Regions from separate parts of the Kocuria salsicia genome, predicted to be linked through region 2. Evidence: riboswitches for the same ligand, from Rfam matches in the RefSeq annotation. Region 2 holds a riboswitch; the other holds the start of a gene.
The links. A riboswitch is a leader RNA that binds a small molecule or an ion and turns the genes downstream of it on or off. The one in region 2 is predicted to bind S-adenosylmethionine.

Region 1 (5,943 bases), on a different contig from region 2:
CCTCGACGTCGTGAACCCCACCGTGGACCCGCAGTGGGCGTTCATGACCCTGGACTGGGACGAGAAGATCCGCATGGACTGCTCCTCCCCGTTCGCCATGGCATCCCTGATCGGCAACAGGGACCGCTACGACATCGCCACGGGCAACGACGCCGACAGCGACCGCCACGGCATCGTCACCCCGGACGCCGGGCTCATGAACCCCAACCACTACCTCGCCGTGGCCATCGACTACCTCTACCGCAACCGCGAGGGCTGGCGGGAGGACGCCGGGGTGGGCAAGACCCTGGTCTCCTCCTCCATCATCGACCGCGTGGCCGAGTCCCTGGGGCGGCGCCTGGACGAGGTGCCCGTGGGCTTCAAGTGGTTTGTCCCCGGTCTGCTGGACGGCTCCGTCGGCTTCGGCGGCGAGGAGTCCGCCGGTGCGTCCTTCCTGCGGCTGGACGGCTCCGCGTGGACCACGGACAAGGACGGCATCATCATGGCCCTGCTCGCTGCGGAGATCACCGCGCGCACCGGCAAGACGCCTTCTCAGCGCTACCGCGAGCTCACCGAGCAGTTCGGCGACCCCGTCTACCAGCGCATTGACGCCCCGGCGAACCGCGAGCAGAAGGCCGCGCTCAAGAAGCTGTCCCCCGAGCAGGTCACCGCGGACACCCTGGCCGGTGAGCGCATCACCGCCAAGCTCACAGAGGCACCCGGCAACGGCGCGGCGATCGGCGGACTGAAGGTCACCACGGAGAACGCCTGGTTCGCGGCCCGCCCCTCCGGCACGGAGGACGTCTACAAGATCTACGCGGAGTCCTTCAAGGGCGAGGAGCACCTGAAGCAGGTCCAGCAGGAGGCGAAGGCGCTGGTGGACTCGGTGATCGGCTGAGTGCCGCGGTGCGGGCACGTCCCGCGCTGGCAGGCTGTCCAGGGGCCGCTGAGCGGTACGGGGTGCTCCCTCCCGTGCCACTCGGCGGCCCCTCTTTGTCGTCGGACAGCACCGACGCTTGTGCCTGTCTGAGCACTGTGCTGTGATGTCCCCGGATCAAGAAGCCCGACCATCAGCCCTCCGGCTGGTCGGCTGGCAACCGGTTGTTCGCACCCGGTGCCCCCGGAGGAAGATCCGCCGCCCGGCACCCGCCGCGCGGAAGACTGCGAAAGGTCACCATCATGAGCGTCTCCGTTCACACCCCCGAACACCCGTGCATCCACCCGGAGGACGGTTCCGCCTGCCGGAGCTACCACCCGGGGCACAACGCACACTACATCCAGGCCCGCCTGGCTTCCGAGAACCGGGACCGGTGGGTCCGGGTGGAGCTGGACCCCCCGCACGGGAACACGGTGCAGGCCACGTTCCCGGACGGCGAGACCCGCACGTGGTGGTGCCACGACCCCGCCCTGCTGGAACGGTTCCACACGCTGCAGCGCGGGGCTGCGGCCTCGTTCGACCCCGGGACGTCGCTCGCCAGTGTGCAGAGCACGCCGGGTCGGCGCGCCCTGCTGCACCCGGCGGTGGTCCGGGAGCAGTGATCTCCCGGCCGTGAGACGGGGAGGACACTGCTGGCCCGGCTGATTCCGTGCCGGTTCCTCCCCACGGCTGGACGGCCGGTGGTGCGCGCCGCAGGCGCGACCCACCGGCCGTTCCGCTCAGCTCACCCCGACGGTGCGTCCCTCGGATGCGGCCGGGCGTCCGCCGTCCCAGCTGGCAGTCCTCCTGGGGAGGGGCAGTGCGGAGACACGATTCTCTGGCGTGCGGCGGAGGAAACGCCGCCATCGCACGGGAACACGCCGCACGGGTGATGTTGCGGGTCGGTGAGGTTGGCTATCTGAGGAGGATCGACCTCCGCGGCCCCAGGTCGCTCCCTTGCAGCGGGGGCAGACGCTCAAGGATGAGCACCCCGCATGAGGCACGCCCACGCCCAACCGGACCCCTGACAGGCCTCGGCCCGTCCAGCGTGCTGCAGGCCGAGCCCTGGCAGCACTTCCTGACCGGTCTCTCGCGACGCGCTCAGACCCTTGACTGCGCCGGGTGGCACGCCCTCGTCGTCGAGGAGCGCTCCCGTGCCGGGGTGGTCTGGTACACCCCGTACGGGCCCGGCCCTGGCGCACCCCGAGCTTCTGCCCGACGCGGTGCGCGAACTGCGCTCGGCGGCGCGAGAGCACTCGGTGGCGTGGTTGCGGGTGGAGCCACAGGTGCCGTCCCCGGTGGGCACGGCCTTCGCGGCCGCCGTGCAGCGGCAGAACGCCACGACACCCGCGATCGCCGCGGGTCTGCACCGGCTCGAAGCACGGCCGGCCCCGCGGGACATCCAGCCCGCGTACACGCGGTGGGTGGATCTCACTCGCGAGCCGGAGCAGACCCTGGCCGCCATGACACGCACCAGCCGCAATCTGTGGCGGCGGCACGGGGACAAGGTCATCGCCCTGGCCTCGGACTCCCGTCCGGACGCCGCCGAGGCGGTGATCGAGCTGCAGCACCGCACCATCGGGCGCAAGGGGTTCACGGCCCAGAGCGCGGACTACCTCCGCACCGCCGCCCGCCGCGCCCGGGACGAGGCGGGCTCGGCGCGCACGCGCGCCCGGGAGGCAGCGGGCCGCATCCGTGCCGGGCTGACCGGCGGGACGCAGGCGGGTGGGAAGTAGCCACCCGGAGGGGTCAGGGGGTCATCCCACCGGGTTCTCGGGGTCCCATGCCCGCGAGTAGAAGTCCGCGGAGCGCGAGTCCAGCAGCTGCTGGTACTCCTCCGGGTCCATCGCCTGCGCCGAGCCCTGGGGAGGCTCCTGCCGCCGGACGGACGTGCCGAGGCCCGCGGCGCCGTCGTGCACCGAGAGTCCCGCCGCCTCCAGAAGAGTGGGGTACATGCTGAGCTGGTCCGCCCCGGCCCGCAGGGGCTGCCCGGCGGTCTCGCCCGGGATCCACACGCGGTTGAACACGGTGCGGTTGGGGTGGTGGTCCAGCTGATCGTGGAAGGCGTCCCCCGCGCTCATGTGCTTGAGGTGGTCGCCCATGATCACCACGGAGGTGTCCTCCAGGTAGCCCTGGGTCTTCATGTGCTCCACGAACCCGGCCACCTGGGTCATGGAGCACGCGAACACGGAGGTCACCTGGTTCTGGGTGTCCACGTCGCACGAATTGTAGACGTGGACGGGTTCGTGGGTGTCCAGGGTCAGCATGGACAGGTTGAACGGCTGGCCCGTGCGCTCGGACTCGGCGTGCAGGCGGTCCACCTCGTCCTTGGCGTGGGCCATGAGCCGCTCGTCACTCAGGCCCCAGTCGCTGCGGAAGTTCTCCGCGGACTCGCCCGCCGCACGCCAGTCCTCCAGACCCTTGTCCTCGGTGTAGCCGTGGCTTCGCAGGAACGTGTCCTTGCCCGCGAAGGAGGAGTTGGCCCCGCCCAGGAACGTGTTCGTGTACCCGTGGTTCTGCAGCACGTCCCCCAGGCAGGTCACGCCACCCAGATACTGTTCCTGCCCGGCGCCGATGTCGGCGGAGCCTGCGTCACCCGACTCCTTGAGCGGGATCCCGCACTGCGTGGAGACGATCCCGGCCATGGTCCAGCCACCGCCCTCGTACTGCTGGAAGTCCTCGGCGCTGCGCCACCCGTCCTCGGGCCGGGTGACCTCCTCGAGCGGAGCGAAGGCGTTCTTCTCGAACAGCTGGTCGTCCGCGAGCGTGGCCTCCCCGGACTCCAGGTAGATGACCACCAGGTTGCGCTTGTCCGCGTCACTCGTGATGGTGGGCTGGACGTACGTGGAGCCGATGTCGTGAGGGGACTTCACGGCCTTGACGTACTGGGGCAGGTCCACCGCGGACGCGAAGCTCGTGCTCCCGGCCACGAACACCGCCGCCACGGTCACGGCGGAGGCCGAGCGCACGACGCCGCGGGACGACCGGGTGCCCTGCGCGCGTCGTGCTCTGCGGACCCACGCCCGACGCGCGAAGGCGATGCCCACGGTGACCAGGAGGGGAAGTACCCCGATGACCAGCACGGAGATCCACACCACGGACCCGCCGCCACCGTCTGCCTGCACGGACATCAGGTTCATGCGCATCTGCCCCACCGAGATCTGGCCCCAGTAGTGCCGGATGATCCCGCCCGCCGCGAGCAGGGTCAGTCCCAGCCAGATCAGGCCGTAGCAGAGCCCGCGACCCGTCCAGCGGCCCACTCGCCTGCCCACGCGCAGAAAACCCTCGGACATGTCTGGACCTCGTGTTCCTGGATCATCCGGTGCCAGCCCGCACCGCCGCGGCCCGGGCATGGTGTGCCGTCGCGTTCGAGTTCGTGTTTTTTCAAGGGTAGGACATGTTCCGGTCACCTGCTGTTCACCTTGTGGGCCCGCGGCGGCGCCGGACACGGCAGAGAACCCTGCTGCCCGGGGAGGCATCGACCGGTCCAGCGCGAGGCTGATGCTGTCCGCAGCCGGCCCGGCGAGCGGCCGTCCCGTTCAGCCCGCGTGGGTGAGGGCCTGCACCCAGACGGCCTCCGCCATGAGGATGCCGAGTTCCAGGGCGTCACCCCAGGTCACGTCCGCGCCCTGGGTACCGGGAGAGGTCTGCGTCTGCCGATCGGCTGGCGAGCCGTCCCCGAGAAGGCCACCTTCCGGCGTCGTGCCCCCACCGGCCACCCGCACCTGCACCGTGGCGCTGCGGGCCGGGCCCGGGAGCACCCGCAGCACCGCGCCCGGCTGGATCCCCGCCTCGGCGAGCACCCGCAGGGTCTCGGGGCTCTCGTCCGAGACGCGCGTGACCCGCACGGGCTCCGGGTGGGTGACGTCCGCGAGCGGAACGGCCGGGGCGGGGGTGACCACCCCGTCCCGTGAGGGGATCGCATCCCCGTGCGGGTCCTCGGACGGGTGGCCGAGCTTGGCGTCCACACGGTCAATGAATCGGTCGGTGACGGCATGCTCGAGGACCTCGGCCTCGTCGTGGATCTCGTCCCACGCGTAGCCCAGCTCGGTGGCCAGGAACATCTCCAGGATGCGGTGGCGGCGCACCATGTGCACGGCCACGTCCCGCCCCTGCTCGGTGAGCTCGACGACCCCGTACGCGGGCCGGGTCACCAGGCCCTGTGCGGTGAGCTTCTTCAGCGCCTCCGAGACGGTGGAGGCCGCCAGGCCCATGCGCGCGGCCAGCGACGTGGTGGTCACCCGCTCCGGCTCCCACTCGCCCAGCCGCCAGATGGTCTTCAGGTAGTCCTGGGTGGCCGGGCTCAGCTCTGCGGGGTGCACGGGTTCAGGCTAGCGGCCCGCCGGGGACGTCCCCAAGGGTGCGCCCCTCGGCGTTCGCGCCGGGGACGGCAGACGGAGGCGACGCCGCTCGGGCCGTTCTCGGGACCGCGTCCGGGCTCCCGTCCGAAGTCGCTTCGGGTGCCGCGACACCCGGCGACGCCGCGCCGTCGGCCGCGCGCGAGGGGTCACCCTGCGGCGTCGTCAGGCCGTGCGACGGGGACGCGCCCGCCTGCAGGGCCGCTGCGGCGGAATGAGTCCCGCAGGAGACGTGCCATAGCGGAGCGAACACAGAAAATGGCGCTCAGATCTGCCTGTGCTCCGTTATTGCCCGGCGTGGGCCGCGGCCGCGTGCGGCTCCGCGCCGGGGCTCGGCCGGGGCATCACTCGTACGTGTAGAACCCCTGCCCGGAGCTGCGCCCCATGTGACCCTGGTCGATGAACTCCCGCTTCACGCGTTCCGCAACCCGCTGGGACTCCTCGGTCCCCGCATTCATGTTGATCTGGTAATAGGTCTCCATGCCCACGTGGTCCAGGATCTGGAAGGGGCCCAGGGGAGAACCGGTGGCGGTGCGCCAGGTCTTGTCGATGTCCTCGGCCTGTGCGATGTCGTTGACCCACAAGTGCGATGCCGCCGTCAGGAACGGCACCAGCAGGGTGTTGAGGATGTAGCCCGCCTGCTCCTTCTTGATGTGGATCGGCACCATCCCGATCTCCTCCGCGAACTGC
Region 2 (5,943 bases):
CGCGGTGGCGGACTGGCGCTCCACACGGACCCCGAGCGTCGTGATGCCCTGCAGGATCTCGTGCGCGGTGGTGGCGCCCATGCACGGGCCGAGGTCGTTGAGGTACTTGCACCGGGCCACGCCCAGCAGCGCACGCTTCGCTCCGTAGACCTCCACGGCGGAGCGGTCGCCCCACCGGTGCTGCCGCTCGGTGAGCCACGGCCAGCGCTCCGGGTCCCGGGTGGGATCGAAGCGCCCGGCGTCCACGAGCAGACCGCCGAGCGGTCCGCCGTGACCGGAGAGGTACTTGGTGGCCGAGTGAACCACGAAGTCCGCGCCGTGCTCCGCGGGGGTGTACAGGTGTGGAGTGGCCACGGTGTTGTCCACGATCACCACGGCACCGTGGCGGTGGGCGATCTCCGCGATGGTCTCGAGCTCGGGCAGCTCCGTCAGTGGGTTCGCAATGGACTCCAGCAGGAACACCCGGGTCCCCTGCCGCAGCGCGTCCTCCCACTCCTGCGGGTTCCGGGGGTCCGCGAAGGTCACCTCGAGTCCGGTGTCCGCGAGGGTGTCCGTGAGCAGGTCCACGCTGCCGCCGTAGATCCGCGAGGACACGACGGCGTGCGCGTCCTCCGCGGGACCGGTCAGCGCCAGCAGCGCGAGCGCCAGCGCCGCCTGCCCGGATGCTGTGGCCACCGCGCACTCTCCGTGCTCGAGCCGAGTGATCTCGGCCTCCAGCGCGGCAACGTTCGGGTTGCCGGTCCGCGCGTACGTGAACCCACCGGCCCGCTGCGCGAACACCGCGCGGGCCTCCGCGAGGGAGTCGAACGCGTACGCCGCGCTGTGGTGGATGGGCTGGACGATTGGCGTCCCCAGCGGGGCGCGAGCTGTGGTGTCGCTCAAGACGTTCTCCGTTTCTCGGTGCCGCGCGGCCCCGCCCCGGAGGGATGCGGGGCCGCGGATCGTGCTCGGTGTGCTTCGTGGGCCGGGCCCGGGGTCAGCGCTTCGGGGCGCCGACCCTCGCGCTGGCCGGCGCCGCGTGGGTCGAACGGGCGCGGTCGGTGTCGTGCTGCGGGTCCCCGTGGTGCTCGGTACCCGGGCGACCCGCCCCGGGGACGGCCCGTGCGGCGGCGTCGGCAGGGGCGTCGCCCTCTCGCGCGAGCTCCCCGCGGACCGTGACGGCCGCGGCCACCAGCCGGTCCAGGGCGGCCTCCGTCTCCGTCCAGCCGCGGGTCTTCAGGCCGCAGTCCGGGTTGACCCACACGCGCTCGGCGCCGATCGAGTGGGCGGCGTGGCGCACGCGCTGGGCGACCTCCTCGAAGGTGGGAACGCGCGGGGAGTGGATGTCCCACACGCCGGGACCCACATCCCGCGGGAAGTCCGCGGCGGCGAGCCCATCCACGATGCCCGAACCGGACCGGGAGGCCTCCAATGTGGTGACGTCCGCGTCCAGACCGTCGATCGCGCCCAGCACCGTCTCGAACTCCGAGTAGCACAGGTGCGTGTGGATCTGCGTGTCCGTGGCCGCCCCGCCCGTGGCCAGGCGGAAGGACCCCACGGACCAGTCCAGGTACTCCGGACGGTCCGCCTCACGCAGCGGAAGCAGCTCACGCAGGGCGGGTTCGTCCACCTGGATGATCGCGGTCCCGGCAGCCTCCAGGTCCGTGATCTCGTCCCGCAGTGCCAGCGCCACCTGGTCCGCGACCTCCGCGGCGGGGGCGTCGTCGCGCACGAAGGACCACGCGAGGATCGTCACCGGGCCCGTGAGCATTCCCTTGACGGGCCGCTCGGACAGGGACGCCGCGTAGGAGGTCCAGTCCACCGTGATGGGCGCGGGTCGGGAGACGTCACCGAACAGGATCGAGGGGCGCGTGCACCGTGAGCCGTAGGACTGCACCCAGCCGTGGCGGGTGGTTGCGAAGCCGTCCAGGGCCTCCGCGAAGTACTGCACCATGTCGTTGCGCTCCGCCTCCCCGTGCACGAGCACGTCCAGGCCCAGTTCCTCCTGCGCGCGCACCGTGTGGGCGATCTCCTCCCGGATCCGCGCGGTGTACTGCGCGTCCGTGATGCGCCCGGCGCGGTGCTCGGCGCGGGCCGTGCGGACCTCCGCGGTCTGGGGGAAGGAGCCGATGGTCGTGGTGGGCAGTACGGGCAGCTGCAACCGCTCGTGCTGCGCGGCGCGGCGGGCCTCGGCGGTGTCCCGGCGGCGGTCAGTGTCCCGCACGGCGGCGGTGCGCTCGCGGACCTCTGCTCGGTGCGTGGCGGGGTGGTTCGCGCGGGCCTCGCGCACGGCGGCGTCGTGGCGCAGCGTCTCGGCCACCGTCTCCCATCCCTGCTCCACGCCGCGCGCCAGTTCCACGACCTCGCCGACCTTCTGGTCCGCGAACGCCACCCAGGCGCGCACGGCCGGGTCCAGCCCGGTCTCGCGGGCGGCGTCGTGCGGCACGTGCAGCAGCGGCGTCGCCGTGCCCACGGCCACCGGTCCGTGGGCACGGGAGCGCAGCAGGTCCAGCTTCTGGACGGCCCGTGCGAGGTCCGTGCGCCACACGGTGCGGCCGCCGACCACGCCGGCCACGACCGGGCGCTCGCCCCACGCCCGCAGGGCGGCCTCGCCGGGGACGTCGCCGCGGTCCAGGTCCACGGCCAGGGCGTCCACGTCCGTACGGGCCAGGGCGAGCTGCGCGTCCTCGCCGGCGTCCCCGTAGCCGACGGTCACGAGGATCTGCGGCCGGTGGGCGGGGTAGCTCAGCCGCGCGTAGACGGTCTCCAGAGCGGCCACGAGCTCGGCGCGCGGCAGCTGCCACCCGTCCGCGGCGAGGGCGGGCTCGTCCAGCTGCACCCACGGGATTCCGGCGTCCGCGAGAGCGGAGAGCAGGGTGGTGTAGAGGGCCACGACGTCCTCGAGCCGGTCCAGGGGGCGGACGCCGGAGTCGTCCGTGGTCTCGGGACGAGAGAGCAGCAGCAGGCTCAGCGGCCCCACCAGGACGGGGCGGGTGACCGTGCCCGTGGCCGCGAGTGTGGCGGCGAAACGCTGCACCAGACTCTCGGGGTGCGCACTCAGGGGGGTGTCCGGGCCGATCTCCGGCACGTAGTAGTGGTAGTTGGTGTCGAACCACTTGGTCAGTTCGAGCGGTTCGAGGTGGTCCGTCCCGCGGGACAGTGCCGTCACCAGTTCGATGCCGCGCGGGGTGTCCGGGGCGGCGGGACGGTAGCCGTCCGCCGCGAAGCGGGCGGGGACCGCACCCAGAGCCAGGGCGGTGTCGAGCACGTGGTCCACGGCGAAGCCCTCGGAGGGCACCGCGGCCGGGGCGCTCAGGCCGAGCCCCGTGAGCCGGGAGGTGGTGCGTTCCCGCAGTGCGGCGAGCGTGTCCAGCACTGTCTGGGCAGGGTGCTGGACCGGATCGCCCCAGTACGCCTCGAGCGCCTTCTTCAGCTCGCGGTCCGGGCCGATGCGGGGATAGCCGAGAACGGTGGCGGTGGGGAACGGGGTGGTGGGTCGAGCGGTCATGGGAACTCCTTCGTGAATCTCTGGTGGATGCGATGCCTGGTGGCGTGGATGCTTCGGTCGGTGGTGATCGTCTGTGGTGCTGACGGGGCCGGGTTGCCGACCTGCTGTGTGACGTGCGGGGCTGAGCTGCCCGGTGCGGGCGGGAAAAGGGTGTGCGATACCGCGACCGCGGGCGGGTGCGCTCGCGGAGCGGGGCCTGAGGGAGTGGGAGAGGTGCGGCGGGAGGATGACGGCGACGCCGCGGCGTCGGCTCAGGAGGCCGGGCTGCGGCCCCGGTACTCGCGGGCGGCGTCCCGCACGCGCAGGTGCTCCAGGATGGTCAGAGCGGCGTCCGGGCGGTTGAACGTGTAGAGGTGGAAGCCCGCGCAGCCGAGGTCCAGCAGGTCGTCGATCAGTGAGAGCGTGGCGGCGATCCCGCGGCGGCGCAGCTCGTCCGGGGTGCCCGCCGCCAGGAAGTCGGTGAGCCGCTTCGGCACGGCCACGCCGGTGATCTCTGTCATCCGGCGCAACCGCTGCGGGTTGCTCAGCGGCATCAGCCCGGCGACCACCGGGATGTGAATGCCCTCCGAGCGGGCGCGCTCCAGGAAGCGGGCGTAGTCCTCGGGCTCGTAGAGCACCTGGGTGATCGCGTAGTCCGCGCCGGCCTCCTGCTTCTCCCACAGGGACGCCAGGTCCGCCTCGAAGTCCCGGCCACGGGCGGGGGAGGGGTAGCATGCCACGGACACCGACAGCGGCCGGGTCCCGGGGCGGTAGCCGTCTCCGAAGCGGCGCCGCTCGACGTCACGGATGAGCGAGACCAGTTCCGAGGCGCGGCCGAGCCCGCCACGGGGAGTCTCCCACTGCCCGCTGCCCAGCGGCGGGTCCCCGCGCAGCGCGAGGAGGTCGCGAACACCGTCGTCGAGCAGCTGCTCCACGGAGCGTTCCAGGCCCGCGCGGTCCGTGCCGCCGCACGTGAAGTGGGCCATCACGGGGGTGCTCGTGGTGCGGCGCAGGTGGCGCAGTGCCTCCCGGGAGACACCCGTGCCAGCGGAGTGCCCGTGCGTGACCGAGAAGAAGTCCGGACCGGCCTGGGCCATGGCGTCGATGTGGGACCACACGGTGTCCGGGTCCGCGTCCGGGCGGGGCGGGAACACCTCGAAGGACACGAGCGTGGAACGCCGGGGACGGCGCACGAGCCAGGACGTGCCCGTGGGCGGGTCAGCCACCGGGGCCTGCTGCCGGGCCGGGGTCTGCTGCGATGCGAGCGACGGTGCGGACATGTGAAAAAACCTCCGACGTTGACGCCGGAGGTCCAGTTCCGAGCGCCGTACTTGCCATCACGCGGTTGCGCAACGGCCGGATCGTCATCTGGGGCACCCCACTACAGCAGGAGGGTTGCCGCCCGGCTAGCCAGAGCTTTATACCGGGACTCTTGATCCTTTGTTGTTCGAGAGCGTAGCACGGCTCACACCGTGGCCGTCAAGGGGCGGACGGGCGTGCGCCCGGCGTGCAACGGGAGGTCGCACGCCGGGCGCAGCGGGGCGGGGCTCAGTGCTCGTCCGCGGCGTGGGAATTGGTGAGCGTGGTGCAGAGCCGTAGCCGCTGATCACGGCCACCAGCACGGCGACCACCAGGTAGATGACGCGCTCGCCGTGGAAGAAGGACTCCAGGAAGTCCGCGGACCACAGACCGTCCGGCAGGGTCCTGGCCACGAGCGCGGCGAGGATGGTGCCCACCACGGCGGTGCCGAGCGAGTTGCCGAGCTCCTGGCTGACGTCGTTGAGCGCGGTGCCCATGGAGGTCTGGTCCTCGGGCATGGCCTCGATCAGCGCCACGGCGCACACGGTCATGATGATGCGCAGGCCCATGGCCATCAGGCCCATGCCGGCGGCGAGCACCCAGTAGCCGTGTTCCACCTCGAAGGCCAGCACCAGGGTGCCGAGGACCACGCTCGCGGTGGCGATCATGCAGGTGACGCGGTGACCGAACCTCGCGATCAGCTTCTCGGAGACGGGGCTCGAGATGATCATCATGACCACGAACGGCAGGTTGCCGAGACCGGCCTTCATGGGGGACCAGCCCAGGGCGTACTGGAAGTGCAGGATCAGCATGAACATCGCCGCCATCATGGCCACGGAGCTGCCGAGCTGGGCCAGTGCGGCGCCGCGCACGGTGGGGCGCGTGAGGACGGCGAGGTCGATCATGGGGTGCGCGGCGCCGCGCTCCCGGGCGATGAACACGACGACGGCGAGGGCCGCTCCCACGAAGCAGGCGAGGGTGACGGGAGACGTCCACCCGTTGTCGACGCCGCTGGTCAGTGCGTAGCAGCCGAGGCCCATGGCGGCCATGGTGGCCAGTGCGGCGGGGAGGTCCAGGGGCGTGGTGTGCAGGTCCTCGGCGGTGTCCTTGGGCACCCCGTACAGCAGCCCGAGGATCGCGAAGGCGGCAATCGGGGTGTTGACGAACAGCAGCCAGTG

Region 1: it holds a riboswitch for S-adenosylmethionine, as region 2 does, so the genes downstream of both, ABD264_RS05640 (hypothetical protein) here and ABD264_RS11575 (methylenetetrahydrofolate reductase) in region 2, are expected to answer to the same signal.

The regions. Positions count from the first base shown of each region.
Region 1 covers NZ_BAAARF010000005.1:37,841-43,783, reverse strand. The annotation lists gene pgm (phosphoglucomutase (alpha-D-glucose-1,6-bisphosphate-dependent)) at 1-877, shown strand, start outside; SAM riboswitch class IV at 1,032-1,147, shown strand; gene ABD264_RS05640 (hypothetical protein) at 1,159-1,518, shown strand; gene ABD264_RS05635 (hypothetical protein) at 2,050-2,631, shown strand; gene ABD264_RS05630 (LTA synthase family protein) at 2,653-4,188, opposite strand; gene ABD264_RS05625 (metal-dependent transcriptional regulator) at 4,435-5,217, opposite strand; gene ABD264_RS05620 (3-hydroxyacyl-CoA dehydrogenase) at 5,598-5,943, opposite strand, start outside.
Region 2 covers NZ_BAAARF010000024.1:1,939-7,881, forward strand. The annotation lists gene ABD264_RS11565 (aminotransferase class V-fold PLP-dependent enzyme) at 1-882, opposite strand, end outside; gene metE (5-methyltetrahydropteroyltriglutamate--homocysteine S-methyltransferase) at 977-3,487, opposite strand; gene ABD264_RS11575 (methylenetetrahydrofolate reductase) at 3,739-4,746, opposite strand; SAM riboswitch class IV at 4,789-4,904, opposite strand; gene ABD264_RS11580 (MFS transporter) at 4,885-5,943, opposite strand, start outside.